Regions from separate parts of the Pseudocitrobacter sp. 73 genome, predicted to be linked through region 3. Evidence: predicted binding sites of a transcription regulator. Region 3 holds the regulator's gene; each other region holds the start of a gene.

Region 1 (10,412 bases), on a different contig from region 3:
AGGAACGCAGGATTTTCTGGAGCAGGGGTATGGGCTCACACGCGATGATATTGTCGCGGCGGCAAGGAAATTGCTGTAGTAAAGGTGTAAAAAAAGCGGCCGTGAGGCCGCTTTAGAGGAACTGTAGGGCGCACGCTGTAAATAGCCTGATGGCGCTGCGCTTATCAGGCCTACAAAGCCCGCAGTAATACGAATTAAATCGCCCAACCGCCCGCATAAAACGCCACCAGCGCTACCGCAATCACGATAGTGCCGATATTCAGCTTACGCCACTCACCAGACACCACGCGGCCAATCACCAGTGTGGCGAAACCGATCATAATGCCGGTCACAATGTTGCAGGTCAGCACGATAAATACAGCGGTAATCAGGCCAGACATCGCATCAACAAAGTCGTTGAAGTCAATACGTGCCACGTTGCTCAGCATCAGCAGGCCAACGTACATCAGCGCCGGAGCGGTGGCGTAGGCCGGAACCAGATAAGAGAGCGGAGAGAGGAACAGAATCAACAGGAACAGGATGCCGACGGTGATCGCCGTTAAGCCCGTCTTGCCGCCCGCCGCCGTACCGGCTGCAGATTCGATGTACACTGCCGCTGGCGCTGCGCCAACAAACGCGGAGAACACGCTGCTCAGGGAGTCAGTGGTCAGCGCTTTGCCGCCGTTGATAATCTGCCCGTCTTTGTCCAGCAGGTTAGCCTGACCGGCGACGGCGCGAATAGTGCCAGTGGCATCGAACACCGCCGTCATCACCAACGCCAGTACGCTAGGCAGCACGATCGGGTTCAGTGCGCCCATGATATCCAGGCTGCCAATCAGCGAGTTACCATTGTCATCGCTCAGAGAAGGCATGGCGAAGAAACCGGAGAAGTGCACATTCGGATCAAAAATCAGGCCGACAATCGACACCCCGATAATGGTCAGCAGAATGCCGCCCGGCACTTTTAGTTTTTCGAGTCCGATAATCATCGCCAGACCGACCAGCGACATAATTACCGGGAAGCTGGCAAAGTGACCCAGCGCAACTGGCAGACCATCCAGCGGGTTCTTGATCACCAGGCCGACGCCGTTTGCCGCAATCAGCAGCAGGAACAGGCCGATACCAATACCGGTGCCGTGCGCGATTCCCTGCGGCAAATTGCGCAAAATCCAGCTACGGATGCCCGTCGCAGAAATAATGGTAAACAGAACACCCATCAGGAACACCGCGCCCAGCGCGACCGGAATGCTGATTTGTTGGCCCAGCACCAGGCTGAACGCAGTGAATGCGGTCAGCGAGATAGCGCAGCCAATGGCCAGCGGCAGGTTAGCCCACAGACCCATCACGATGGAGCCGACGCCTGCCACCAGACAGGTAGCCACGAAGACTGCCGCAGGCGGGAAGCCTGCTTTGCCCAACATCCCCGGCACGACGATAACGGAATAGACCATCGCCAGGAAGGTGGTAAGACCGGCGACAATCTCCTGACGAACGGAGCTACCACGAGCAGAAATTTTAAACCAGGCGTCGAGTGAACCGCCGGTACGCGCTGAAGGCGTAGACATAGAAAACATCCCCTGAAAATTTTTATCATTCGTTCGCATACGTGGTGGAGCATCCACTGACAGTTAAACGTCATCTCCTTGTGCTTAAACCTCGCGGCAAAGGGGAGCCGCAAAAAAGCAAACGTTTAACTCCGCGCATACAATACGGTTGAGCGTTACCTGCCACCCTGCACATGCAGAATGGGTATTTTCTGGACGACAGCGGCAAATTGACTAAGCATAAAACGTCAAAAATGCCAGCAGAAGGCGTCAGAATTTTAAGGCAAACGATTATCTGGTTTTTATGGCACCATTTTCAACTGATGTTTACGCCATTTCGCTAAAATTCGCTTATGACGATGAAGAAATCGCCAACTCATGCGCAAACGTTATCGTTCATGCGCAATCTAACAACATTTTTGTTGCAACTCTGGCGTTATTCACCGGGAAGTGAAAAGGGGCCGCCCTTCGCAATCGCCTGTTGCCAGGCCGGACGTGCTTCCACACGCGCCTTCCATGCGGCGATATGGGGCAGAGACGGTATCCCACCGCGAGAAAGCAGCGCAAACAGCGGAAAACTCATCTGAATGTCCGCCATGCTCAGGCTCTCCCCCGCAAACCACGGCGTTTTCGCCAGATGCGACTCAATAAACCCGGCATGCGTGGCAATCTGCCTATTCAGCCAGGCTTTCTGGACGCCCGTTCCCAGCACTTTCCCCACCGTGCGCAATCCCAACGGCACCGGGGATTTGCCCAGCATCTGCAAAACCAGCTTGATCATCATGAGCGACATCAACGAGCCTTCGGCATAGTGCAGCCAGAAGCGATACTGTAGTTTTTGGTCGATTTCCTGCGGTTTAAAGCGGTTTTCGGGATCGCCGATTTCCTGAAGATATTCGAGGATCGCGCCAGATTCAGCAATAACGTGCCCGTTATCTTCGACAATCGGCGATTTTCCCAGCGGATGGATTTTTTTCAGGGTGTCGGGAGCCAGCATATCAGCCCCGCGCTGATAGCGAACAATCTGGTAAGGCAGGTTCAACTCTTCCAGCGCCCAGAGCACGCGCTGCGAGCGGGATTGATTCAGATGGTGGACGGTTAACATGATTTTCTCCGCAGGTTTGTTCAAATTAACTATAGGAACAGACGGCGATCCCCGTAAAAATTGCGGCGAAAAAAACGTCAATCTGACTGGCGAACAGGGGGAGGAGAGGTAGACTTAAAGTGTCAGCACAAACCGGAACCTCCAACCCGTAGCTCGACCGAGGGATGCTGATGTCGGGGGAAACCCTCCCATGAACCAGTGGGATAGAGCGAAAGACAAAGACCGGAACATACGAAAGCGCCCAGTTGTGGCGCTTTCGTTTTTTATTCGTCTTCCAGCAGGCGCGCGCCCGTTCCTTCTTCCCCCAGTTTGTCACCAGGGTTACGCAGCGGGCAGTCACGCAGTGACATACAGCCGCAACCGATACAGCCATCAAGCTGATCGCGCAGCGCTTCCATCGAATGAATGCGTTTATCCAGCTCCTGACGCCACTGGGTGGTCAGGCGTTTCCAGTCTTTTTGCCCCAATGTATGCCCTTCGGGCACCACGCCCAGCGACTCGCCGATCGTGGCGAGCGGAATGCCCAGACGCTGAGCGATTTTAATGATGGCTACATAGCGCAGCACGTCACGTTTATACCGCCGCTGGTTGCCCGCGTTGCGCTGGCTGCGGATGAGGCCTTTGCTTTCATAAAAGTGCAAAGCGGAGACGGCAACCCCGGTACGTCTGGCGACTTCGCCCGGTGTAAGCAGCGTTTTAATGCGCGTTGGTTTTTTTTCCATTTTCTGCTTTACCTCAAGTTAACTTGAGGAATTATACTCGCCAGCAAGACAAAAGTTGAAGCAAAAATAGACAACGGGGAGAGCCTTATGTCCCATCGGGAAATTATTCAAACGCTTATCGAATGGATAGATGAACATATCGATCAACCACTGAATATTGATATCGTGGCGAAAAAATCCGGCTACTCGAAATGGTATCTACAACGGATGTTCCGTACCGAGATGCGTCAAACGCTGGGTGACTACATTCGTCAGCGTCGCCTGCTATTGGCTGCGCAGGAGTTGCGTAATACCCAGCGCCCGATTTTCGATATTGCCATGGATCTGGGTTATGTTTCCCAGCAAACCTTCTCGCGTGTTTTCCGCCGTGAATTCGACCGCACGCCGAGCGACTATCGCCACCGTCTTTCCGCATGAACAACACGCCGGATAGCGCTTGCGCTTATCCGGCCTAAAGGTAAAACAGAGCCCTTTCCTTATGTAACTATTGTCAGCGATAAATGGCGCAATTTGCCGCGTTTACCTCTGGTGAATAAAGCAGCAATTGTGATATAGTTCACACTATAGAGTGAAACAAAAACAGCGTTTCATATCATTTGTGAATGCCTGTCGATAGCCAGAGTGGACTACACCTTCGTGAGAACGCCGCGCTGTCAGGGCATACCGTTTATCTCTGAGGATAAGGTCTCATGGTTTCTATCTCTACAGGTGTCGTACTGTTACGCTGGCCGCTTTTCAGCGCCATTCTGATGTTCCTTGCCAGTACGCTGAAAATTCGCTTGCGCAAAGCGGATTACGCGGGTCTCGCGGTGATTTGTAGCGCGCTGGGCGTGGCCTCTGCCTGCTGGTTCGCAACGGGGTTGTTGGGAATTACGATGGTGGATATTGCGACTATCTGCAATAACATCAAAGAGGTGATGGTGGAAGTGATGAGCCAGACACCGCCAGAATGGCCGATGGTGTTGACCTGATAAAACCCTATTTATAAAAAAACCTGCTTTCGCAGGTTTTTTTATGTCTGAAAATCAGAACGGGATATCGTCGTCGAAGTCCATTGGCGGTTCGTTAGACGGTGCCGGAGCAGCCTGCTGCTGCGGACGAGACTGCGCGCCGCCGCTGAACTGGTTGCCGCCCTGTGGCTGCTGAGGCTGGCCCCAACCGCCCTGCTGCTGACCCTGACCACCTGCCGGTGCGCCGCCGCCCTGACGACCACCCAGCATCTGCATGGTGCCGCCAACGTTGACAACCACTTCGGTGGTGTATTTTTCAACGCCGGACTGATCGGTCCATTTACGGGTACGCAGCTGGCCTTCAATATAAACCTGAGAGCCTTTACGCAGGTATTCACCCGCAACTTCCGCGAGTTTGCCGAACAGCACAACACGGTGCCATTCAGTTTGCTCTTTCATTTCACCGGTCGCTTTATCACGCCAGGATTCGGAAGTAGCCAGCGTAATGTTGGCAACTGCGCCACCATTCGGCATGTAGCGTACTTCCGGGTCCTGGCCCAGATTACCGACGAGAATCACCTTGTTTACGCCTCTGCTGGCCATGATTGTCTCTCCTGAATGTGTTTCTTAATAGTGTAAACGCGCGATTGTAGCATTTCAAAGAGGCGTTTTGATAGCATGCGACGGTGATTCCACTAAACTCGTTTACGTTGAATATCTTACACTCAACAATGGAATGCACATTCCACTACTGTATATTCATTCAGGGTGAGTTGTGTCATAATTAGCCGTTTCCGCCGTTTGTCCTTCAAGCAAATCTGGCAAGCCGAGTCTCTACCGGGAAAGGTAAATGGATAAGATCGAAGTTCGGGGCGCCCGCACCCACAATCTCAAAAATATCAACCTCATCATCCCGCGCGACAAACTGATTGTCGTTACCGGGCTGTCGGGGTCTGGCAAATCTTCACTGGCTTTTGACACCCTCTACGCCGAGGGGCAGCGTCGCTACGTCGAATCGCTTTCTGCGTATGCGCGCCAGTTCCTGTCGCTGATGGAGAAGCCGGATGTCGATCATATTGAAGGGCTGTCGCCTGCTATCTCTATTGAGCAGAAGTCGACCTCCCATAACCCGCGTTCCACGGTCGGGACCATTACCGAAATTCACGACTACCTGCGTCTGCTTTATGCTCGCGTAGGCGAGCCGCGTTGCCCCGATCACGACGTGCCGCTGGCGGCGCAAACCGTCAGCCAGATGGTCGACAACGTGCTGACGCAGCCGGAAGGCAAACGCCTGATGCTGCTGGCGCCAATCATAAAAGAGCGTAAAGGCGAGCACACCAAAACGCTGGAAAACCTGGCAAGCCAGGGCTATATCCGCGCGCGTATCGATGGCGAAGTGTGCGACCTGTCCGATCCACCGACGCTGGAGTTGCAAAAGAAACACACCATTGAAGTGGTTATCGACCGCTTCAAAGTGCGCGAAGACCTGGCGCAGCGTCTGGCTGAGTCGTTTGAAACTGCACTGGAGCTTTCCGGCGGCACCGCAATCGTCTCTGATATGGACGATCCGAAAGCGGATGAGCTGCTCTTCTCCGCCAACTTCGCCTGCCCGATTTGCGGCTACAGCATGAGCGAACTGGAACCGCGTTTGTTCTCGTTCAACAACCCGGCGGGCGCGTGCCCAACCTGTGACGGTCTGGGCGTGCAGCAATATTTTGACCCGGATCGCATCATTCAGAACCCGGAACTGTCGCTGGCGGGTGGCGCTATTCGCGGTTGGGATCGCCGTAATTTCTACTATTTCCAGATGCTGCGCTCGCTGGCGGAGCATTATGATTTCGACGTTGAAGCGCCGTGGGGCAGCCTGAACGCGTCAGTGCAGAAAGTGGTGCTGTACGGTTCCGGTAAAGAATCCATCGAATTCAAATACATGAACGATCGGGGCGATACCTCCGTGCGTCGTCATCCGTTTGAAGGCGTGCTGCACAATATGGAACGCCGCTACAAAGAGACGGAATCCAGCGCGGTGCGCGAAGAGCTGGCGAAATTCATCAGCAACCGTCCGTGCGCCAGCTGCGACGGCACGCGTCTGCGCCGCGAAGCACGTCACGTGTACGTGGAAAATACCCCGTTGCCGACCATCTCTGACATGAGCATTGGTCATGCGATGGACTTCTTCAATAATCTGAAACTTTCCGGCCAGCGCGCGAAAATCGCTGAAAAAGTGCTGAAAGAGATTGGTGACCGCCTGAAGTTCCTCGTCAACGTTGGCCTGAACTACCTCACGCTCTCCCGCTCGGCAGAAACCCTCTCCGGCGGTGAAGCTCAGCGTATTCGTCTGGCGAGCCAGATTGGCGCCGGGTTAGTCGGCGTGATGTACGTGCTGGATGAGCCGTCCATCGGCCTGCATCAGCGTGATAACGAACGTCTGCTCGGCACATTGATTCACCTGCGTAACCTCGGTAACACGGTGATTGTGGTCGAACACGACGAAGATGCGATTCGTGCCGCTGACCACGTTATCGATATCGGCCCTGGCGCGGGCGTACACGGCGGTCAGGTTGTCGCGGAAGGGACGCTGGACGACATCATGGCAGTGCCAGAGTCGCTAACCGGCCAGTTCATGAGCGGCAAACGTAAAATCGAAGTGCCGAAAAATCGCGTACCGGCGGACCCTGCGAAAGTGCTGAAACTGAGCGGCGCGCGCGGCAACAACCTGAAAGATGTCACGTTGACGCTGCCCGTCGGCCTGTTCACCTGTATCACCGGGGTATCCGGTTCCGGGAAATCAACGCTGATTAACGACACCTTGTTCCCGATTGCTCAGCGCCAGCTTAACGGCGCGACTATCGCCGAACCTGCGCCGTATCGCGATGTTCAGGGGCTTGAACACTTCGACAAAGTCATCGACATCGACCAAAGCCCAATTGGCCGTACGCCGCGCTCTAACCCGGCAACCTACACCGGCGTCTTTACGCCTGTGCGTGAGTTGTTTGCGGGCGTGCCGGAATCACGCGCGCGCGGCTATACGCCGGGGCGTTTCAGCTTTAACGTCCGTGGCGGGCGCTGCGAAGCATGTCAGGGCGATGGCGTGATCAAAGTCGAAATGCACTTCCTGCCGGATATCTACGTGCCGTGTGACCAGTGCAAAGGCAAACGCTATAACCGCGAAACGCTGGAGATTAAGTACAAAGGCAAAACCATCCACGAAGTGCTGGATATGACCATTGAAGAAGCACGTGAGTTCTTCGATGCCGTTCCGGCGCTGGCGCGCAAGCTGCAAACCCTGATGGATGTCGGCCTGACCTACATTCGTCTCGGCCAGGCGGCGACGACGCTATCGGGTGGTGAAGCCCAGCGCGTCAAACTGGCGCGTGAACTCTCCAAACGCGGTACCGGACAGACGCTGTACATTCTCGATGAGCCGACCACCGGCCTGCACTTTGCGGATATTCAGCAACTGCTGGAAGTGCTGCACCAGTTGCGCGACCAGGGCAACACCATCGTGGTCATTGAGCACAACCTTGATGTGATCAAAACCGCCGACTGGATTGTTGACCTTGGCCCGGAAGGCGGCAGCGGCGGCGGGGAGATTCTCGTCTCCGGCACGCCAGAAACCGTCGCCGAATGCGAAGCCTCACATACGGCGCGCTTCCTTAAACCGATGCTGAAGTAGTCATTTCACTAGCTGCTGCCGGGTTTGTTCCGGCAGTAGCGTGATTGCCTGCTGATACGAGGCATCCACCAGATAGTAAATTTGCGAGTCCGGCAAGGTGCCGTCAAGGTAAACCGTGCTCCAGTGTGCTTTATTGAGATGACGGCTGGGACGCACATCGCTGTGCTGCTGGCGCAGCAGTTCTGCCAGCTCAGGGCTGGTTTTCAACGACACCGCCGGGCGTTCTTCCACCTCTTTGACCATCGCGAAAAGCACATCCGCAACCTTAATCTGCGTCGCTTTCCAGTCGCTGTGGACGCTTTGCTCCGCGCCACGCTTCGCCATGCAGTACACCAAAAGATCCGAACTGGTCATTTTATACCTCTTAGTCTCACGAGCCACGGAGTGCCAAACGTCATCACCTCAGTGTGCAACAAGTCGCCGAAAGGTGAAACCTTCCGGCGACTGATTTTTGACTAAAAAAGCATCATTTATTTACAGGGGGCGTTTAGTACTCAGAATTAACAATCACTTCTTCATTGTACTTGCCCGCCTGCGGCAGCGGTCGATACGTGGAGTTTGAGGCGCGCAGCACGCGGATACCACGGGCACCGGCTTCACGCGCCGCCGAGATATCGTTATCCGAATCGCCGTAGAAGACCTTTACGCCCTTCTCTTTCAGCCACTGCGTTTTGGTATTCTGGCCCGGTTTGTCACCGGCAAAAATGACCGGATTCATGCTGGTCGCCGGGATCAGGAAATAATCCTGCAACGTTTTGGAGACCGTTTCGGTTTTGGTTTCGCTACGCCCGGTAACGAAATAGATGCTGTCACCGCGCTTCACGTGCATCGCGATCAGTGAACGGGCCACTTCTTTCGGAATGCTGAACTCATCCCAGCCGTTGTTCATTTTTTCCCAGAATGCAGGGTTCTTCAGATACGCTTCGCTGCCCGGAGACCAGGTTTTCTGCCCGCGCCAGAAGCCGGGGCTGGAAAACAGCACCGTGTCATCGATATCAAATCCCACTGCCATCGGTGGATGATTCATCAGGCTGTTTTCAATTTGTGCCACTGATACCCAGTGGATGGGTGCCTGTTCGGCCAGTTTAGCGACATCCGTACCCGGATAGAGCGGAGAAGGTGATGAAGCGTGAGCAGTAACCGTGTTATTTAACGCGAACAACAAACAAACGGCGCTCAGCGCCTGTGTGATCTTGCGCATAGTTTTCCCTAAATCGTCGTCTTGTTTTTGTTTTAAAGTGAGTAATACTTCAAAAAATTAGAAAGACCTTAACGGTTACAGGGAGTGAAGGGAAGGATTTTCCAGGATTTATCCTGGAAAAAGGATAAGAGATCACATTTTCACATTGAGAAACTCTTCACGCGGCAGTGATGCCGCATGAAGAGTAAGCACTTGCTTACATAACCGCCGCAAATGCCTGCGCGACGCGATGCACGTTACGGGAATTCAGCCCGGCAACGCACATACGGCCGCTGGCAATCAGGTAGACGCCAAACTCCTCACGCAGACGATCGACCTGTGCAGCACTCAGACCGGTATAGCTGAACATACCGCGTTGCTTGAGGAGGTAGTCAAAATTCCCGTCCGGCATGGCTTCTTTCAGTACCTTCACCAGCGCCTGGCGCATGTCCAGAATACGCGTGCGCATCGCTTCCACTTCCGCCAGCCACGAGGCTTTCAGCGCGTTGTCATTCAATACGGTAGACACAATCTGTGCACCGGTTGTCGGCGGGCTTGAGTAGTTACGACGAACCGTCGCTTTCAACTGCCCCAGCACGCGTCCTGCGGCGTCGGCATCTTCGCAGACCACAGATAAACCGCCGATACGCTCACCGTATAACGAGAAAATTTTTGAAAATGAGTTGCTCACCAGCACCGGCAAGCCCGCAGCCGCAATCGTGCGGATGGCATAGGCATCCTGCTCCATGCCGCCGCCAAAGCCCTGGTAGGCAATATCCAGGAACGGGATCAGGTTACGCGCCTTCAGCACCTCCGTCACGGCATCCCACTGACTGTTCGTCAGGTCCGCACCGGTTGGGTTGTGGCAGCACGGATGCAGCAGCACGATGCTTTGCGCAGGCAGCGTGTTGAGGGTTTCCAGCAGCGCGTCAAAACGCACGCCGTTGGTCTCACCGTCGAACCAAGGATAGGTTTTGACCGTAAAGCCCGCGCCCTCAAAAATGGCGACGTGGTTTTCCCAGGTCGGATCGCTGACCCAGACGCCGGAATCCGGGAAGTAGCGTTTGAGAAAATCCGCACCTACTTTCAGCGCACCGGAACCGCCCAGGGTCTGAATGGTGGCGACGCGTTTCTCCGCCAGCACCGGATGATCGGCCCCAAACAGTAGCGGCGCAATGGCCTGACGGTAGCTATTCAGCCCTTCCATTGGCAGGTAAAGCGAGGCGCTATGCGGCTGGGCAGCAAGGCGCTTTTCA
Region 2 (10,412 bases), on a different contig from region 3:
CTCCGCCCAGGCGCATTAAATAGGTACCCGCAGAAAGCAGCGCGATTCCCAGAATAATCAGCGTGGTGTCGTCCATTATTTTCTCCTCGCCAGTAAGCCGAGCATGGAAAGCAGGACGGGTAAACCGACCGGCGCGAAAGGTACGGAAGCCAGTGAGATAGCCGCTCCGCTGGATGCGCGGATAAGTGACGTTTTACTTTTCTTCAGTGCCGGAAGCACTAACGCCAGCAGAATGGCCGGGAACACGGCATCGAGGCCAATAGTTTCCGGGGAGGGAAGAAGTTTGCCGACGCCCGCACCCAGAAGCGTTCCCGCAGGCCAAACAAAAGCAACACCCAGCCCGCATAGCCAGAATGCCGCTTTACGTTGTTCTGGGGTCGGTTGTGATAGGCCAAAAACGACACTCTCATCATTCATAATGTGGCAGCCGAGAAAACTCAGCATGCGTTTGCCCACCAGGTCACGGACGGTAATACCAAACGGGAAATGGCGTGCGTTAACCAGCAGTCCCGCTACCGCTGCCGCGAGTGGGTTCCCGCCACTGGCAACGATACCGATAAACATAAATTCAGATGCGCCCGCCAGTACGGTGAGTGAAAGAATGAGCGGCACCCACAGCGGAAAACCGTACGCCATTGCCAGCGAGCCGTAGGAAACTGCGACGATCCCGACCGCAAGACAGACCAGGAAAATCGCTTTTAAGGTGTCACCTTTCAGGCAACCAAAATGTTTTTTGAACATGACCGTTGGCTATATCGAACGAATTTCCATTATAATGAACGCAACAGAAGGGCTTTTCAAGATGATAAATTCATCCAATCAATAGAAAAATGGAGTGGCATTATGACGCAGCCAATCAGCGTGATCGCAAAAAGTCTGGTACGCGAGCGTATGAGGACAGGGCTGTCTTTGGCGGAAATCGCCCGTCGTGCCGGTATTGCGAAATCGACGCTCTCCCAGCTTGAAGCGGGAAATGGTAATCCTAGCCTGGAAACGCTGTGGTCGCTCTGCGTCGCGCTGGATATCCCTTTCAGCCGTCTGCTCGAACCACAAGTGCAGAAGACGCAGGTGATTCGTCGGGGCGAAGGGGTGAAAGTGCTGGCGGAGCAGGCGAATTATCAGGCGACGCTGTTGGCAACTTGTCCACCCGGCGCGCGTCGCGATATCTATCTGCTGACAACGCAGCCAGGCGCGGATCGTATCTCACAACCCCATCCTGTCGGTTCGGTAGAACACATTATTGTGATGCAAGGTCGCGCGCTGGTTGGGTTAACCGATGCGCCGGAAGAGTTAAGTGAGGGGGATTACATCTGCTATCCTGGCGATCAGGCGCATATTTTTAAAGCGCTGGAGCCTGATACCCTGGCGATTCTGGTTGCTGAGCAAAATTAGCCTGTCGTGCGCACGTCTGTGCGCACAATCATATATTTAATCTATTTCATATATTTTGTAATTCATATTATTTATATAAATAATAAATTGAATATAAAATTAAATTCCTTCAAAAAATATTAACGTCTGTTCATTTATTTAATTTTATTTCCAGTGTTACCTTGCTCACGATATGAAGAATGTCTGCATTTACTTGCGGAACTATTTGGCTAATATTTATTAGCTTCTGAGGCGTGAGAAACCAAATCAATGGGATTGATGCTGTAATGTGATTTTGCGCCCGGCTGCTCTACTAAAACTATATTCATCAAGTTTATATAAAAAAGATGAATAAGATCGCGCAGAGTTTTGCTAATTATTAGTTATCTCAAGGAAAGCGAATAATGAAGAAAACAACATTATCTATCGCCATTGGTTTGTTGTTAGTGGCAAACACCGGTGTTGCAAAACCAAGAACAATGACGTTAGAACAGCGTCTGGAAATGCTTGAAAATCGTCTGGAAGCTGCGGAAAGCCGCGCGACTCAGGCAGAGCGTAAAGTTCAGCAGCTTCAGGTTGAACAGGCCGCGGAAATTAAAGAAATTAAGGCCGCGCAAGGTAATACAGCGGTGAACGGGCAACAATCTACGGATGAAACCCGTAAAAATGTCACTATGCCGACGTTAAATCTTTCTGGCTATGGCGATATCAAATTCTACGGCGACGTGGAATTCAATATGGATGCGGAAAGTAAGCACGGTATGCTGGCCGCCACCAATGCAAGCTTAAGCAGTGACCCTACAAACGAACAGTGGAATATCAATGGTCGTGTAGCACTGGGCTTTGACGGCATTCGTAAAATGAATAACGGCTACTATGCCGGTTTCTCTGTCCAGCCGCTGGGTGATTTGAACGGTACGGTCAACCTTGATGATGCGATGTTCTACTTTGGCCAGGAAAATGACTGGAAAATCAAAGTGGGTCGCTTCGAAGCATACGATATGTTCCCGCTTAATCAGGATACCTTCGTAGAGCATTCGGGTAACACCGCGAATGACCTCTATGATGACGGTAGCGGCTATATCTATATGATGAAAGAAGGTCGTGGTCGTTCCGATGCGGGCGGTAACTTCTTGTTAAGTAAACAAGTTGATAACTGGTATTTCGAAGTGAACAGCCTGCTGGAAGATGGTACCTCCTTGTATCAGGATGGCGAATTCCACGGTCGTGATATGGAGCAGCAGAAAAACGTAATTTATCTGCGTCCCGTTATTGCATACTCCCAGGATGAGTTCTCTATTTCTGCGGCAATGGAATCGAACGTCATTAATAATGCGTACGGTTACACCAACAGCAACGGTAAATTTATTGATCAGTCCGACCGTACCGGTTACGGCTTAACCATGACCTGGAACGGCCAGAAAACCGATCCGGAAAACGGAATTGTGGTTAACCTGAACACCGCGTATCTGGATGCCAACAACGAAAAAGACTTTACTGCAGCAGCAAACGCCTTGTGGAGAAACTTCGAACTCGGCTATATCTACGCGCATAACACCATCGATGATTATGCTGGCCTGATTAAGCACGACGACGACGACTGGATTTATAACGAAGGTACTTACGATATTCATACCATCCATGCTTCTTATTTGATTCCGGATGTAATGAATATGAAGAACTTCAATATTTACCTGGGCGCGTACTACTCTATGATTAACAGCGATAACGATAACGCGAAGAATCATACGGATAACGATGACCGCTACGGTGCTCGCGTTCGCTTCAAATATTACTTCTAAGGTTTATTCAAACCGACATAATAAAAAAGCCTGCATCGCAGGCTTTTTTATGTGAGAGAAACACTTAATCAAGATAAAAAACGTTTTTCAATTCTACGCTTATCGGGCTGTTATCCGGATTAGCCGGCATAACCTCGGTCATGTACTTCCACCAACGCTGGCAAACGTCGGTATTCGCCACCGCGTTCCAGCGCTCTTCTGATTCAATTTCTACCGTCGCGAACAGCAGGTTACGCTCTTTATCGAGATAAATGGCGTAATGGTGCGCACCGTGGGACTTTAGCGTGGCTTCCAGTTCCGGCCAGATAGGGTTATGACGACGCTGATACTCTTCATGCGCGTCGGCATGCACCTGCATCACAAAGGCTTTGCGGATCATAACGCCTCCAGATACAGCTCGCGAACTTCATCACGGCTGGCGGTACGCGGGTTGCACGGCGCGCAAGGGTCAGCCAACGCTTTGTCCAGCCAGCCTTCGATATCTGCTTTCGTCACGCCCAGCTTGCTGAAACCTTCCGGAATACCCACGCGGGCGCTCAGTTTACGAATCGCGTTGATGGCTTCCATACTGGCTGCTTCATCGCTCATGCCCTGTGTATTGACGCCCATTGCCTGCGCGACGCGTGCAAAACGCGCGACGGCGTTCGGGCGGTTAAAGTTTTCGATGATCGGCAGCAGGATGGCATTGCACACGCCGTGCGGCAGATTGTGCGTTGCGCCCGGTTGGTGCGCCAGTGCGTGTACCAGGCCAAGACCGGCGCTGTTGAACGCCATTCCTGCCAGATACTGACCAAACGCCATCTGCTCGCGGGCTTCCAGGTTATGGCCATCATCGACCGCTTTCGGTAGCCACTGGGTGATCAGACGAATGGCTTCCAGCGCGTTGGCGTCAGTTAGCGGATGCGCGCCAACGGAAACGTAAGCTTCAATCGCGTGAGTCAGCGCATCCATACCGGTGGCCGCGGTGACGGACGCCGGAATGTCCAGCATCACGCTGGCGTCATCTACGGCGATATCCGGAATAATATTGGAATCGATAATGACTTCTTTCACCTGGCGCGCGGTATCGATGATCACTGCGTTGCTGGTCATCTCGGCGGCGGTGCCTGCGGTGGTGTTAATGGCAACCAGCGGCACGCCGGCATTTTTAACTTTGCCCACGCCGGAGTAGGCGGTAGACGGGCCAGGGTTGGCGGTCAGAATTTTGATCGCTTTGGCGGTGTCGATCGGGCTGCCGCCGCCAAAGGCGATGATGAAATCGCAGTTCGCGTCCTGATACGCCGCAAAGCCTTTTTGCACCAGTTCTTCGGTGGGGTTAGGAAACACCTCATCAAAAAGATGGTAAGACATATTCTGCGCATCGAGTGCGGTAAACAGGCTATCCAGCAGACCCAGCTTCACCAGTTGCCCGTCGGTGACTACCAGCGCTTTGCCCCACTGTTTGTTCGCAACAAGGTTGACCATATCGGCAATCGCGCCCGCACCGTGCAGGCTGATTTTGGGAAGCGCCAACATAAAGCTCATGATATTTCTCCTTAAATTAAAAGCCCTATGTCCGGCGGCAACCGTTGTCGCCGGGCGTGAGCGGATAGGTTAGAGCGCGAGGGCGCTGGCGAGCGGGGTAACACTAAAGCGTTTGCCAAGCGCAATCAGCTCTTCACGCGTGATGGTCTGTTTCATGCCGCCCATGGAGTAGACTTTCACCAGCACTTCTGCGGATTTCTCGGCGGTATCGATCAAACCAAACGCCTCGTCCAGCGTCGGCCCGCTGCCGAATACCCCGTGGAACGGCCACAGCACCAGCGAGTGTTTCTGCATTTCCACAGCGGTCGCCTGGCCGATTTCGTCCGTGCCCGGCACCATCCACGGCAGAATGCCGACGCCGTCCGGGAACACCACCAGACATTCGGTGCTGCCTTCCCACAACTGGCGGGTGATCACGTCGGTGCGATTTTCCAGCACGTAGGTCAGGGCAATCAGGTTGGTGGCGTGGCAGTGCATGATCACGCGATCTTTACCGTTGGTTGCCTTGATGCGTTCGCAGTGCGACAGGAAGTGGGCTGGTAATTCAGACGTCGGCACCGCCTCATGGGTTAATCCCCACAGGATGTGATAGCCCGCGCCGTCGCTGTCCACTTTAACGACGCCGATGTTTGCGGCGGTATCGAGCTGAACGTTGCGGAAGAATTTCCCGGAGCCGGTGACGATGAACGGGGTGTTCGCCAGCAGCGGCATCGGCTGGCTGAGTGCGATATAGCGTGGTTCTTTGTGGAAATCAGCCTCGTAAGGAGCGATGTCGGCTTCGTCCAGACGTAGCGTCAGGTTACCGCCGTTACGTTCATCCCAGCCTTTCAGCCAGGCGTCAGAGGTGGCTTTGATCATTCCCTGGACGAACCAGGATTGAGTGATGGATTGCATAGTATTCGAGTTCCTGTTTGGGCGGTGCGGGGGTTACCCCTCACCCTAACCCTCTCCCACAGGGAGAGGGGATTGTCTGGTTTTGATTTCACCCTCTCCCTCAGGGAGAGGGCTGGGGTGAGGGTTGTTTACCCGCGTTTACTCAAAATATCTTTTTCATACGCGCGTACGTTCTCCAGCCACTGGCTGCCCGCAGGCGTGTCGTGGCGCTGGCAATACATTTCCCACACCGCCTGCCATGGCAGAGATTTCTGCTCTTCCAGCAGCGCCAGGCGTGCGGTGTAATCGCCATCCGCTTCCAGCTTACGCAGCTCATCGACGGGTTCGAGCAGGGCGCGCAGCAGGGCTTTCTTCATGTTGCGGGTACCGATAACCCACGCCGCGATGCGGTTGATGGAAGCATCGAAGAAGTCGAGGCCAATGTGTACGCGGTCGAACAGATCGTTGCGCACAATTTCGCTCGCGATGGCCTGAGTTTCGTCATCCAGCAGCACCACGTGGTCACTGTCCCAGCGCACCGGGCGGCTGACGTGCAGCAGCAGACGCGGAACGTACAACATGGCGGAGGAGATTTTGTCGGAGATCACTTCCGTCGGGTGGAAGTGGCCCGCATCCAGGCACAGCGCGGTCTGGCGGCTGGCGGCGTAGCCCATATAGAATTCGTTAGAGCCCACGGTGTAACTTTCTGCGCCAATACCGAACAGCTTGCTCTCCACCGCATCAATGTGGTGCGCCGGGTTCAGTTTTTCGCTAATGACTTCATCCAGTGCATTGAGCAGACGCTGGCGCGGCGCCAGGCGGTCGACGGTGATATCTTTCATGCCGTCCGGGATCCAGATATTCATCACTGACGGCGTGCCCAGTTGCTCACCGAAGTAAGCGGAGATGCGGCGGCTGGCCTTGCAGTGATCAATCCAGAACTGACGAATTTTTGCGTCCGGATGAGAGAGCGTGAAGCCGTCGGCGCTCAGTGGATGCGAGAAGCAGGACGGGTTGAAATCGAGACCCAGTTGATTCGCTTTCGCCCATTCCACCCAGTTTTTAAAGTGCTCAGGTTTAATCTGATCGCGGGAAACCGGCGTCTCAGATTCGAGGTAAATAGCGTGCAGATTCAGACGCTTGGGACCTGGTATCAGGCTCAGTGCCTGTTCCAGATCGGCACGTAGTTCAGTCGCGTTGCGCGCTTTTCCTGGGTAATTCCCTGTCGCCTGAATGCCGCCAGTCAGGTTGCCTTCCGGGTTTTCAAAACCGGCGACGTCATCGCCCTGCCAGCAGTGCATGGATACCGGTAGGCGATCGAGCTGACGCAGGGTCTCTTCGACGTCGATGCCAATGGCGGAATAACGCTGTTTCGCCAGTTCCCAGGCTTGTTCAAGTTGAGTGGTCATGCGCAAAGCTCCTTTGTCAGTCGTTTTTGCTGAAACTGCGCAACGTAGCGGGCAATTTCATTTTCAGGATGAGGGGTGAAGGTGGTCAGGCCGTAGTTGTCGGTCACCACCTGACGGAAATCATCAACGGTGCCCAGTTCTTCCAGCGTCATCAGCTGAACACCGATATTGCCGAGCGTGGAGGCCTCAATCGGGCCCGCCACCACCGTCACGCCGCAGGCGTCGGCACAAAGCTGGTTGAGTAAGTGGTTCTGGCAACCGCCACCGACAACATGCAGCTGGCTGAACGGTTTTCCGCGCAGGTGTGCCAGTTCGTGCAGAATGTCGGCGTAAAGCAGGGCAAGGCTGTCGAAAATACAGCGCGCCAGTTCGGCAGGGCGCTGCGGCACCGGCTGCGAGGTCTCGCGGCAGGCGGCCTGAATTTCAGCGCTCATGTTGTCCGGGTTAATAAAACGGTCTTCATTGGGGTTGATCAGGAAACGGCAGGCGCTGAGTTGTTCCGTTTCGGCAATCAATGCAGGCAGGTCAGTGATGTTCTGCTCTTTAATCACACGCTGAAGCAGCCACAATCCCATAATGTTTTTCAGCACCCGATAACGCCCCTCTGCACCGCCTTCATTGGTGATATTTGCTGCCAGGGCATATTCGCTGGTGTATGGCGTAGTGCTTTCAAAGCCCATCAATGACCAGGTACCGGATGAGAGATAAGCGGCGTCTTTGTTCGCCAGCGGCGAAGCAATGACTGCGCTTGCCGTGTCATGGCTCGCGACGGCCACCACCGGGATTTTGTTGCCCAGTGGGCAAATCCAGTGACCAATCACGTTGCCAGGATGCGTTGGCGTTCCGAACCATTTCGGTGATGCGCCGGTCCAGTTCAGCAGGTCTTCATCCCAGTTATCAGTCTGAATATTGACCAGCTGCGTGGTGGTGGCGTTGGTATATTCCCAGTTCATTTTGCCGGTCAGGCGATAGCTGAAGTAATCGGGGATCAGCAGGGCATGGGCCGCCTCGGCGGCGATTTCCGGCTGCTGTTCAACCAGCGCGCGTAGCTGATAGAGTGTATTAAACGGCAGGAACTGAATACCGCTGCGGCGATAGATTTGCGCTTTCCCGAGCTGTTCAATCGCCCGCGCCATCACACCGTCGGTGCGGCTATCACGGTAGGAGACCGGCAGGCCTAAGCGCTGACCGTCGCGATTAAGCAGAACGTAATCCACGCCCCAGGTGTCGATACCGATGCTGTCGATCAGGATGCCCTGTTCGCACACCTTGTTCAGGCCGGTGCGGATCTCCGCCTCAAGCCCGTCGATATCCCAGGTATCAAATCCATCCTGTTTTTGCAGGCAGTTCACGAAACGGTGGATTTCGTGCAGAGAGAGTGTGTGTTGCCCGGTGTCGTAGCGGGCAAGCATCACGCGTCCGCTGGATGCCCCTAAATCGACGGCCACACAATGGCGAAGAGTCATGGCTGGAGTCCTTCTTAATGTCATTGGACCCAGTCTAAGAAGCGCGTACGAGCGTGACCTTCTCATCACTGACAGCAAAATGGACGGCTGGCAAGAAAGCAAAGGTAGACGTGAGAGAGCTCACAATTTCCGCCAATCGCCCCGTATTGCGCGGGTGTGACGCTCTCCGCAATTCCCGATCTTTCCCGGCCTTTCTTGAAAAAACGACCAGGTTTGCGCCCTTTGGTGTCGAAACTTTAAGGTGAGGTTAGCCACCCCCGATTACTATCCTGATAACTTTTCTCATTGAGTGGGGGCGTTATGACCGTATTGCACAGTGTGGATTTTTTCCGTTCAGGGCGATTACCTGTAGCGATTGAACCGCGACTTCCGCAGCCCGCTTTTCCTGAGCATCATCATGATTTTCATGAAATTGTGATTGTTGAGCAGGGGACCGGTATTCATGTTTTCAATGGTCAGCCGCATACCATTTGCGGCGGTACGGTCTGTTTTGTTCGCGATACGGATCGCCATCTTTATGAGCACACCGATAACCTTTGTCTGACCAATGTCCTTTACCGCTCGCCGGAAGCGTTCCAGTTTCTTTCCGGGCTCGATCAACTGCTGCCGCAGGAGAAAGAGGGTAATTATCCTTCCCACTGGCGCGTAAGCCAGAGCACCCTGCAACAGGTGCGCTTTATCCTCGAGCAAATGGCGCAGGTGGATGACAACATGGATGCAGCAACACTCGCCAATCGCGAAATTCTCTTTATGCAACTGCTGGTGTTGCTGCGTCGTGGAACCCAGGTTGCTGGCAGTGTTGATAATGACGCACGCCTGAACCAGTTGATGGCCTGGCTGGAAGAGCATTTTGCGGAAGATGTCTGCTGGGAAGCGCTGGCCGAGCAGTTTTCGCTGTCGCTGCGCACGCTTCATCGCCAGCTTAAACACTCGACGGGCCTGACGCCGCAGCGTTATCTCAATCGCCTGCGTTTGATTAAGGCCCGCCATCTGCTGCGCCACAGCGACGAAAGCGTAACGGATATTGCCTACCACTGTGGCTTTGGCGACAGCAACCACTTTTCCACCCTGTTCCGCCGGGAATTCGACTGGTCACCGCGCGATATTCGCCAGGGCCGTGATGCCACCTTGCAGTAACGCGGCGGCTATCAACGTTTTCTCAGCGTAGAACTGCGACAATAGTGCGTTATAAGTCGTGAGGTATGGCTGTGTCGGGTCACTTAGTTCTGCGAAAAGAGGAATTCTTTGCTCGCCCCGGGCAAGCGGTGGCGGTCGCCGATCGTTATCCGCAAAACGTCTTTGCGGAGCATACCCATGAATTTTGCGAGCTGGTGCTGGTCTGGCGCGGAAACGGCCTGCATATGCTCAACGATCGCCCTTATCGCATCACGCGGGGCGATCTCTTCTACATCCGCGCGGAAGATAAACACTCCTACGCCTCGGTTAACGATCTGGTTTTACAGAATATTATCTACTGCCCCGAGCGGCTGAAGCTTAATCTGGACTGGCAAAACTACCTGCCCGGACTGAACGGCAGTGCCTGGACGCCGCACTGGCGCATTGGCAGCAACGGAATGACTCAGACGCGGCAAATCATCACCCAACTGGAGCATGAAAGCCGTAAAGATGAACCGCTGGCGAATGAAATGGCCGAGTTGCTTTTTGCCCAACTGGTGGTCTCTTTCAAACGTTATCGCTACGCTACCGATAATCTGGAAGCGACGCAAAGCGAAGCATTGCTCGACCGATTGCTGAGTGCGCTTGCCGGAAGCCTGAATCGTCCATTTTCTCTCGATCTGTTTTGTTCGCAGGAAGGTTGTAGCGAACGTGCGCTGCGTCAGCAGTTTCGCCAACAGACAGGCATGACGGTGAATCACTATCTGCGTCAGTTGCGCATCTGCCACGCGCAGTATTTGTTGCAGCATACCGATTTGATGATCGGAAAGGTGGCGATGCAGTGCGGTTTT
Region 3 (10,412 bases):
TGCTGGCAAACTTTCTTAATCGCTAATTTAGTCATTGCTATCAAGTGATCTTTTATGCATATTTTGTGATTATAATTTCATAATCATTGCTGCATAATCACAGAAGGGCATGACATGACAACCAAACAACCTGCAATTACCCGCGCGACATTCGATCAGGTGATCCTGCCAATTTATGCACCGGCGGAGTTTATCCCGGTAAAAGGTAAAGGCAGCCGCGTGTGGGATCAGCAGGGGAAAGAGTACGTCGATTTCGCCGGCGGGATTGCGGTAACGGCGCTGGGGCATTGCCATCCGGCGCTGGTAGAGGCGCTAAAATCGCAGGGTGAAACCTTGTGGCACACCAGTAACGTGTTTACCAACGAACCGGCGCTGCGTCTGGGGCAGAAGCTGGTGGACGCCACCTTTGCCGAGCGCGTAGTGTTCATGAACTCCGGTACAGAAGCCAACGAAACCGCGTTCAAACTGGCGCGTTACTACGCCTCTACGCGTCATAGCCCGTACAAAAGTAAGATTATTGCCTTCCATAATGCCTTCCATGGTCGCTCGCTGTTTACTGTTTCTGTCGGCGGTCAGCCGAAATATTCCGATGGCTTTGGCCCGAAACCGGCGGATATCGTCCACGTGCCGTTTAACGATCTGCATGCGGTTGAAGCGGTAATTGATGACCATACCTGCGCGATTGTGGTCGAACCCGTTCAGGGCGAAGGCGGCGTGCTGGCCGCGACCCCGGAATTTTTACAGGGGCTGCGTGACCTGTGCGATAAACATCAGGCGCTGTTGGTGTTTGATGAAGTGCAGAGCGGGATGGGCCGTACCGGCTCGCTGTTTGCCTATATGCACTATGGCGTGACGCCGGATATCCTTACCAGCGCGAAAGCCCTGGGCGGTGGTTTCCCGATTAGCGCCATGCTCACGACTGAAGATATTGCCAGCGCATTTCACGTCGGCTCCCACGGCTCGACCTACGGCGGTAACCCGTTGGCCTGTGCTGTGGCGGGTGCGGCATTCGATATTATCAACACGCCTGACGTGCTCGATGGCGTTCACGCCAAACGCGAGCGTTTCGTGAAGCATTTGCAGGATATTGACGCGAAGTTTGATATCTTCAGCGATATTCGCGGAATGGGGCTGCTGATTGGCGCCGAACTGAAAGAGCCGTACAAAGGCCGCGCGCGTGAATTCCTTTACGCCGCCGCCGAGGCGGGTGTCATGGTGCTGAACGCCGGGCCGGACGTGATGCGTTTCGCGCCGTCGCTGGTGGTGGAAGAAAAAGACATCGACGACGGCATGACGCGCTTTGCTCAGGCAGTGGCAAAGGTCGTTAGTTAATATGGCGGTTTAGCCAGATACCGTGCCGTGGCCGCTGACGCCATGCCACCGACGAAATAGTGTGCATGGTGTTGAGGTGGCCCAGAATACGCTGGAGATGCTGTTCCATGGTGCTGAGTGGCCCATGGGACAGCGTATCCGGCGACTCCATGATGTTCACATCCCCGCTGCTGCCCGATTCATCATACTCCAGACGCTGCTGACAGCGTTGCAGGGCGACTTCACACGATTCCAGATAACGCTGCATCAGTTCCGGCGAGAGCGTATCGTGCTCACGCGCCAGCGTGGTCATCGCGTTGATATGCTCAACGATGAACTGGCTGTGCGTCACCCACAGTTTCATATCTTCCAGATAGTGCGTATTGAAGCCCGGTTCCTGCATCGCCTGATTGAGCGAGTTAAACAAGGCGTTATGGGCCTGGTTGACGCGCATACGTTGATACGCCAGTTTTTCCGCGGCAGGGTCGTCACTCAAAATTAACTGGATTGCCTCCTGATCCGCTTCCAGCGCTGAATGCGCATTTTTCCGCAGCAAACCACTTTGCCACTGCGGCCACAGCCACAGCATGCCACCAAAGGCGATCAGGCAGCCAATAATGGTGTCGGCGAAACGTGCGACAATAAACTGCTCACCGTTGAGCGTCAGCAATTGCAGGGTATATACCGCCGTAATGGTAAATCCCACGGTTGCCCAGCCGTAGCTTTTGCGAATGATCAGATAGCTTATCAGGGTGATCACCAGCATCGCGGCCAGCGCAAGCCCTTCCGGGAAATGATAGTGCAACGTTGCAGCGGCAATCACCAGCCCCGCCAGCGTACCCGCTGCACGGTGGAAGATACGCACGCGCGTCGCGCCGTAGCCGTTTTGCGTCACCAACAGCACGGTCATTAAGATCCAGTAAGGTTTTGGCAGATGCAGTGCCGCCCCCATCAGGCTGGCGATGCTCAACATCACGCTTAAACGCGCGGCATTACGCAGGGCGGGTGATTTCAGTGACAGATAGCTTTTCAACGCCGGGAACAACGGCAGGCGGCGCTCTTTATCGGCCATCAGATTACGCGGATAAAGCGGGCGCTGAGAACGCAACACTTTGGCGATGCGGCTGAAGTGCCAGGCGCAGAACTGCCCAACCGGGTTATCGGGATGCTGGCGGGCAATTTTCTCCAGCGCGCCAATTTGCTTATCCATATTGAAGCGCGTCGGGAAGCGGTGATAAAGAATGTCATCGGCCATGACCCGCAGGCGCGCGGCGACGGTTTGTGCGTTCCAGCGAATCACCACTTCGGCGTGGCTGCGCTCGACCAGTTTTTGTACCTCTTCCGGCTGGTGCAGGCTCACCGAGATGTGCTCCTGCAAATCCAGCCCCATCTGGAAGGCGCGTAGCAGGCGCTTGTAATCATTGTGCTGATTCGCCGCCAGCATGTGCATCTGCTGATAGCACTGGGAGATAAGATCGACCACTTTCTGCTGACGGTTGAGCAACGGCGGCAGGGCGGTGTTCGGGTCGGTATGTTGCGTCAGCAGGCTATATTTGGCTTCGCAGTACTCCGCCAGTTGGCGATAGAGCAGGCTTAACGATTCGCGCAGCGGTTGTTCGCGCCACAACCAGAACCAAAACCAGTTAAACAGCCCGTACCACAACGTGCCGAGTGCGTAGATAAGTAACGGCTCCCAGATGGGCATGTTACCCGCCAGGCTTAGGGTAAAAATCGCGGCAATCAGCGAAGCCGGAAGCAATCGCCCGTGCAGTGCGCTGATTTCGGCGGTAACACCCAGCACCATCGCCAGACCCGTGAGGATAAACGGCAGCGGGATATCATCAGCCAGCAGCAATTGCACAATCAGGCTGCATCCGGCGAACAGCGATCCACCAATAATCAGGCGTTTGAAGAAGCGTTTATGGGGAGTATCCAGCCCGGCGATGTTGCAGCAGGCAGGCACTAAAGAGAACAGTAAACCGTGTTGAAGCTGGCCGAGGATCAGGCCGACGGCGACCGGCAAACATAACACCAGCGTTTGCCGCAGTGCATAGTTGACTTCCGGGTGGTAAATCAGCCTGCGCCACATAAGAGACAAAAACGGCGTATTGCGTGAACAATACGCCGTCAGACGGGATTAACGCGTGCCGTAAACGACGATCGTTTTACCGTGTGCGGAGATCAGATTCTGATCTTCCAGCATCTTCAGGATGCGACCCACCGTTTCACGGGAGCAACCAACGATCTGACCGATTTCCTGACGGGTTATTTTGATTTGCATACCGTCCGGGTGGGTCATGGCATCCGGCTGTTTCGCCAGATTCAGCAGCGTCTGTGCGATACGACCGGTAACGTCGAGGAACGCCAGGTTACCGACTTTCTCAGAGGTCACCTGCAGACGGCGCGCCATCTGAGAGGAGAGACGCATCAGGATATCCGGGTTAACCTGGATAAGCTGACGGAATTTCTTATAGGAGATTTCCGCCACTTCACAGGCGGTTTTCGCTCGAACCCAGGCGCTACGTTCCTGGCCCTCTTCAAACAGGCCCAGTTCACCGATGAAATCGCCCTGGTTGAGGTAGGAAAGGATCATCTCTTTGCCTTCCTCATCCTTGATGAGTACTGCCACGGAGCCTTTAACGATGTAATACAGCGTTTCCGCTTTTTCACCCTGGTGAATCAGCGTGCTCTTCGATGGGTACTTATGAATGTGGCAATGAGACAAGAACCATTCGAGAGTCGGGTCTGTTTGCGGTTTGCCAAGCACCATGCGCGGTTATCCTCTGTTATAAGCTATCGCCAGCGGCATAAATCAGGCCGCCACTGGTTGAAATAATATCCTTCCCTCTACCTGGGAAGTCGGTCGTCAAAGATTGTCGCGACCAGTATGTGATGTCCTCTGCATACATGCAGTACGTTTATGTATCTCTGTAGCATCCCGACTGTTTTAGCATAGCTTTCGCCGTGTGTCTCCTGGTGTCTCGCTTCAGCATGACCCAGGTCTACTTCCGTTGCGAGATTTGTTATGTGCGCGTAATCTGACAATAAATTTGCAACTTTGGAGTGACAACTATGCAAGCGCGTGTGAAATGGGTTGAAGGGTTAACCTTCCTGGGTGAATCAGCTTCCGGGCACCAGATTTTGATGGATGGCAACTCAGGTGATAAAGCACCAAGCCCGATGGAAATCGTGCTGATGGCAGCGGGCGGCTGTAGCGCTATCGACGTGGTGTCGATTCTGCAAAAGGGGCGTTATAACGTGACCGATTGTGAAGTTAAACTGACCTCTGAACGCCGCGAAGAAGCCCCGCGTATTTTTACCCACATCAACCTGCACTTCATCGTGACGGGTAAAGAACTGAAAGATGCTGCGGTGTCCCGCGCGGTGGATTTGTCGGCAGAGAAGTACTGTTCAGTGGCGCTGATGCTGGGCAAAGCGGTGAACATTACCCATTCTTATGAGGTGGTGGAGGGGTAAGTTGAGACACCCCTCACCCTAACCCTCTCCCGCAGGGAGAGGGGACTGACCGTGCGGTGTTCAGGTTCTGCGCTGATTTTCTCCCTCTCCCTGCGGGAGAGGGCCGGGGTGAGGGGCCCAGCCTGCACCCTTCACCCAATCTTCTTCCCTTCCATCAACCGCTGCACCAGCGGCGTCATGATCAATTCCATCGCCAGCCCCATCTTGCCGCCAGGCACCACCAGCGTATTCATATGCGAGATAAACGAGCCCTGCAACATTGCCAGCAGCCATGGGAAGTCGATATTGTCGAGATTGCGGAAGTGGATCACCACAAAGCTTTCATCCAGCGACGGAATGCCTTTGGCGGCGAAGGGATCGGAGGTATCGACCGTTGGCACGCGCTGGAAGTTAAGATGTGTGCGCGAGAACTGCGGGGTGATGTAGTTGATGTAATCTTCCATCGAACGGACCACGGAATCCATCACCGCCTCGCGGGAGTGACCCCGCTCGCTGGTGTCGCGGATCATCTTCTGGATCCACTCCAGGTTCACAATTGGCACCACGCCCACCAGTAAATCGACATGTTTCGCCACATCGTGATGCGGCGTAACCACGCCGCCGTGCAGCCCTTCATAAAACAGCACGTCGGTCGGCTCAGGCAGCGGCTGCCACGGGGTGAAGGTTCCCGGCACCTGATTCCACGGCACCGCTTCATCATAGGTATGCAGATATTTTCGCGATTGTCCGGTGCCGCTGTACCCGTACTCGCGGAAGGTTTGTTCCAGCAGGCTGAAGTCGTTGGCATCCGGGCCGAAGTAGCTGATATGACGCCCCATATCGCGCGCCTTACGAATCGCTAAGTCCATTTCCGGACGCGTGTAGCGGTGGAAGCTGTCGCCTTCCACCTCTGCGGCGTGGAGTTTAAGCTGGGCGAAAATCTTGCGGAACGCGAGGCTGGTGGTGGTGGTTCCCGCCCCGCTGGAACCCGTGACGGCGATAACCGGATGTTTGGCAGACATAGCGAACAACTCCCGAGTCGGTAAGATTAACCGCGAAACTGGCTGCGGGGCATGATGTTGACGGTTTCATGAAGTTCCGACCACACCAGTACCGCTTCGCCGCGTTGTAGTTGCTGTTTTACGTCGGCGACCTTTTGCGCAAGTGAACGTTCATATTCACCATAATCGGTGCCTTCACGCAACACAAAGCTTTCAATCAGGTTATCGAGCGTTTCAGCGTCGATGTCTTGCCACGGAATGATCATTTTTCACCTCCAAGCCACGGCATCAGCCAGTTGGGAATACGTTGCTCCAGCCACATTTGCGGTCGGCGGAAGGTGCCGCCGATAAAGCCGACATGGCCGCCATGTTCCGTTAACTGGTATTCGACGCAGGCGGGGAGTGAGTCGGCATCGGGGATAACGTGTTGATCCATAAAGGGATCGTCCTTCGCATGAATAATCAGCGTTGGAATGGCTATCTGATTGAGCAACGGCATGGCGCTACATTGACGATAATAGTCGATAGCGTCGGCGAAACCGTGAATTTTGGCAGTAATCAAGTCATCAAATTCACGGATTTTGCGCACGCGCTTAAGCTGGCGCAAATCGACCGGCAGCGTGCCAGGATACGCCGCCAGTTTGCGCGAGGCGTTGCCTTTTAACAGGTTGAGCAAATAGCGCTGATACACCCGCGAAAAGCCCTTTTCCATATGATAGCTACAGGCCTCCAGCACAAATGGCGCGGAGACAATCACCGCAGCATCCAGCGGAACCGTAGGGCCTTCTTTCGCCAGCAGGCAGGCCAGCATGTTGCCGCCGAGTGAATAACCGACCGCCGCCGTGGGCGCATCGCCCAGTTCCTGCTTCAGCCAGTTTAAAAACCAGGTGCCGTCTTCTGTTTCACCGGAGTGATAAATACGGTTAAGGCGATTCGGTTCGCCGCTGCAGCCGCGAAAATGCATCACCACGCCGAGCCAGCCGCGTTCTTTCGCTGCCTGAATCAGACCGTGTGCATAGGGGCTGTGCAGGCTGCCTTCCAGACCGTGAAACACCACCAGGCGGGGTTTGTGCTTCGCCTGCATGGGATCTTCGCTCCAGGCGATATCCAGAAAGTCGCCGTCGGGTAAATCGAGGCGCTGCCAGTGCGGCGTAAAGTGTAGCCGACGGCGGATGAGCCTCGGCAGCATGGTTTGCAGATGCGGGTTGCTGATGCCGGGCATCGGGCGAAACGTGGAAGAATCGTCCTGTGGGACAGCAAACTCTGCGGGAGTAATTTGGGCCATAACGTTGCGATGTTCTCTTTTAATCTGCTGACTACTATACCGTCACTTTTTGATTCTGTTTAAGAAAATGGGCGGTGGTAGCCTCTTTTACCCCTTTTTGAGTTGACCTGCGTCACAAATTTTTAATGTGATTATTACTCTCAGGCTAATGATTCCTTCCTAAGCTTAATTGATGACTTTCTCACCAGGGTTCAGACTCTTCTCAGTGTTAAGCAAATCAAAATGATTCGCTGAATCAGGAGGTTAATAATGTTATCTGGGCAAACACCCGCACGGGTATGGAACACGCGACGCACTGAGAAACAGCGCCGCCTGGCGTCTGTACCGGTGCAGGGCAAGGTGCTACCGACGGCAGACCTTGTCGCAATGCTGGAAAAACTGATCGCGCCGGGCGACAGAGTGGTATTAGAAGGGAATAACCAAAAACAGGCAGATTTCCTGTCTCGTTCCCTTGCTGAAGTGAACCCGCAGATTGTTCATGACCTGCATATGATCATGCCAAGCGTAGGTCGCAGTGAACACCTCGACATCTTCGAGAAAGGCATCGCTCATAAGCTGGATTTCTCTTTCTCCGGCACGCAGAGCCTGCGTATTTCGCAACTGCTGGAAGATGGCTTGCTGGAGATCGGTGCGATTCACACTTACATCGAACTCTACTCCCGTCTTTATGTTGACCTGGCCCCGAACGTGGCGCTGATTGCCGGTTTTAAAGCCGACAGCAAAGGCAACCTTTACACCGGCGCCAGTACTGAAGATACGCCAGCGCTGGTTGAAGCGGCCGCCTTCCACGACGGTATCGTCATCGCACAGGTAAACGAACTGGTGGACGACGAATGCGACCTGCCGCGCGTGGATATTCCCGGCTCGTGGATTGATTTCGTGGTCGTCGCAGACAAACCGTTCTTTATCGAACCGCTGTTTACCCGCGACCCGCGTCTGATTAAACAAGAACACATCCTGATGGCGATGATGGCGATTAAAGGCATCTACGCAGAGCATCAGGTGCAGTCACTCAACCACGGTATCGGTTTTAACACCGCCGCGATTGAACTGCTGCTGCCAACCTACGGCGAACAGCTCGGCCTGAAAGGCAAAATCTGTAAACACTGGACGCTTAACCCGCATCCGACGCTGATCCCGGCGATTGAGAGCGGTTGGGTGGAAAGCGTGCACTGCTTCGGTGGCGAACTGGGGATGGAAGAGTACATCCGCGCCCGTCCTGATGTGTTCTTTACCGGTGCCGACGGTTCAATGCGTTCTAACCGCGCGTTCTGCCAGTTAGCAGGTCAGTACGCGGTGGATATGTTTATCGGTTCAACGTTACAGGTTGATGGCCTCGCCAACTCCTCGACCGTCACCCGTGGTCGTCTCTCCGGTTTCGGTGGCGCGCCAAACATGGGCCATGACCCACACGGTCGTCGTCATGCAACGCCTGCCTGGCTGAACATGATCACCGAACCAGACCCGATGCAGCGCGGTAAAAAACTCGTCGTCCAGATGGTGGAAACCTTCCAGGCGGGTGTGAAACCGACCTTCGTCGAAACGCTGGATGCCGTTGAAGTGGCGAAATCCTCCGGGATGCCGCTGGCGCCGGTCATGATTTACGGCGATGACGTGACCCACGTGCTGACCGAAGAAGGTATCGCTTACCTCTACCGTGCGGAAAGCCTGGAAGAGCGCCGCGCGATGGTCGCCGCCGTTGCCGGTATTACCGATATTGGCCTGGGCGTAGATGCCAAACGTGTTGCTGAGCTGCGTAAGAGCGGCAAAGTGGTTTACCCGGAAGATATGGGTATTCGCCGTACCGACGCCACCCGTTCCCTGCTGGCTGCCAGCAGCGTGTCCGACCTGGTGGAATGGTCCGGTGGTTTGTACAACCCACCTGCGAAATTCCGGAGCTGGTAATGAAACTTCTGCCACAGATTCAGGTTGAAGGCGGTGCCGAATGGCTGGCGCGAACCGCCACGCAATGTCTTGTCGACGAAGCACGTTTAAGCCCGAAACCCGGTCTGGTGGACAGCCGGGGCAGCGGGGCGCATCACGACCTGACGCTGGCGCTGATGGAGCGTTCCGCCCACAGCCTGACCCCGACGTTTCATGCCCTGGCGCAGCAAAGCTGGCAGCGTCCGGCGGATGTCGCGCTCAGACAAACCATTGGGCGACTGGGACGCGAAGGCGAGCAACAGATGATGGCTGCCACGAACGGTGTGAATACTCACCGTGGCGCGATTTGGGCGCTGGGCCTGCTGGTCAGCGCGGTGGCGATGCTCGGCGGTGCCGGTACGGCGAAAGCCATCAGCACCACGGCGGCGAAACTGGCGATGTTGCCGGATGCTGTCGCGCCGAAAGTGTTCAGCAAAGGGCTTCGCGCCACGCACCGCTATCGCGTGCCAGGGGCGAGGGAAGAAGCGCAGCAGGCTTTTCCGCACGTGATGCAGCGCGCTTTACCTCAGCTTCGTTTAAGCCGCTTCAACGGCAGCAGCGAAACGCACGCCAGGCTGGATGCGCTGATGGCGATTATGACCTCGCTCAGCGACACCTGCGTGCTCTCGCGCAGCGGAATGCAAGGCCTTGAAACCATGCAAAACGGCGCGCGTGCTGTCCTGCTTGCTGGCGGCACCGCACAGCCTGAAGGCCGCGAGGCGCTTGCCATACTCGATGCACAAATGCTGGCGCTCAACGCGTCACCGGGCGGCGCTGCCGACCTGCTGGCCGCCACGCTGTTTCTCGACCGTATTGACGCGTCTTCCGCGCCTTATTTACCGAATTAAGAGGATGTTATGGAACACATTACGATCTCTTTGCCTGCCAGCCGCACTGTAAGCGGCAAAGCACTGGCGGGCGTTGTGGGCTCCGGGGATATGGAGGTGTTATTCACCGCCGACCAGGAGAAAACCCTGACGATTGATATCACCACCTCGGTGGACAACAGCCGCGCCCGCTGGGAAGCGCTGTTCAACCGCCTGAGCCTTGTGAGCGAACTGCCCTCCGGCAAGATGGTTGTCCACGATTTTGGCGCAACCCCTGGCGTGGCTCGCATTCGTATCGAACAGGTCTTTGAGGAGGTGAGCTATGCGTGATGACCGCAGTTTTATCGAATTAAAAGCACGTCAGCGTGCGCACGCGCTGCTGGATGACGGCAGCTACCGCGAACTACTGGACCCGTTTGAAGGCATCGTTTCTCCGTGGCTTGGGCCGCAGGGCATCGTGCCGCAGGCCGATGACGGCATGGTTGTCGCCAAAGGTACCATCAACGGTCAACCTGCCGTGGTTGTGGCGATTGAAGGCGCGTTCCAGGGCGGTAGCATGGGTGAAGTTTCCGGCGCAAAAATGGCGGCGGCGCTTGAACTGGCGGCGGA

The links. Region 3 encodes CRP, which controls carbon source genes, mostly activating them, when cyclic AMP is high. Its sites were predicted from a motif close to ATGTGANNNNNNTCACAT; they were not measured.
Region 1: a site for CRP is predicted at 3,895-3,912, ahead of F0Q32_RS02240 (YjcB family protein). Genes of this name have one in related genera too.
Region 2: a site for CRP is predicted at 8,600-8,617, ahead of rhaS (HTH-type transcriptional activator RhaS). Genes of this name have one in related genera too.

What each region holds. Positions count from the first base shown of each region.
Region 1 is NZ_VTZO01000003.1:63,746-74,157, reverse strand. Features, by position in the region: gene F0Q32_RS02270 (transketolase family protein) at 1-79, shown strand, start outside; gene F0Q32_RS02265 (NCS2 family permease) at 195-1,544, opposite strand; gene F0Q32_RS02255 (glutathione S-transferase family protein) at 1,960-2,628, opposite strand; gene soxR (redox-sensitive transcriptional activator SoxR) at 2,892-3,350, opposite strand; gene soxS (superoxide response transcriptional regulator SoxS) at 3,438-3,767, shown strand; gene F0Q32_RS02240 (YjcB family protein) at 4,040-4,321, shown strand; gene ssb1 (single-stranded DNA-binding protein SSB1) at 4,376-4,903, opposite strand; gene uvrA (excinuclease ABC subunit UvrA) at 5,151-7,976, shown strand; gene F0Q32_RS02225 (MmcQ/YjbR family DNA-binding protein) at 7,977-8,330, opposite strand; gene aphA (acid phosphatase AphA) at 8,464-9,177, opposite strand; gene tyrB (aromatic amino acid transaminase) at 9,374-10,412, opposite strand, start outside.
Region 2 is NZ_VTZO01000019.1:58,245-68,656, reverse strand. Features, by position in the region: gene F0Q32_RS18585 (AzlD domain-containing protein) at 1-76, opposite strand, end outside; gene F0Q32_RS18580 (AzlC family ABC transporter permease) at 76-741, opposite strand; gene F0Q32_RS18575 (helix-turn-helix domain-containing protein) at 844-1,392, shown strand; gene F0Q32_RS18570 (carbohydrate porin) at 1,776-3,173, shown strand; gene rhaM (L-rhamnose mutarotase) at 3,238-3,552, opposite strand; gene fucO (lactaldehyde reductase) at 3,549-4,697, opposite strand; gene rhaD (rhamnulose-1-phosphate aldolase) at 4,767-5,591, opposite strand; gene rhaA (L-rhamnose isomerase) at 5,720-6,979, opposite strand; gene rhaB (rhamnulokinase) at 6,976-8,445, opposite strand; gene rhaS (HTH-type transcriptional activator RhaS) at 8,746-9,582, shown strand; gene rhaR (HTH-type transcriptional activator RhaR) at 9,654-10,412, shown strand, end outside.
Region 3 is NZ_VTZO01000016.1:162,104-172,515, forward strand. Features, by position in the region: gene pabA (aminodeoxychorismate synthase component 2) at 1-26, shown strand, start outside; gene F0Q32_RS18050 (aspartate aminotransferase family protein) at 115-1,332, shown strand; gene F0Q32_RS18055 (YccS/YhfK family putative transporter) at 1,325-3,400, opposite strand; gene crp (cAMP-activated global transcriptional regulator CRP) at 3,449-4,081, opposite strand; gene F0Q32_RS18065 (OsmC family protein) at 4,384-4,788, shown strand; gene F0Q32_RS18070 (phosphoribulokinase) at 4,920-5,789, opposite strand; gene F0Q32_RS18075 (YheU family protein) at 5,816-6,034, opposite strand; gene F0Q32_RS18080 (hydrolase) at 6,031-7,053, opposite strand; gene mdcA (malonate decarboxylase subunit alpha) at 7,303-8,958, shown strand; gene F0Q32_RS18090 (triphosphoribosyl-dephospho-CoA synthase) at 8,958-9,824, shown strand; gene mdcC (malonate decarboxylase acyl carrier protein) at 9,834-10,133, shown strand; gene F0Q32_RS18100 (biotin-independent malonate decarboxylase subunit beta) at 10,126-10,412, shown strand, end outside.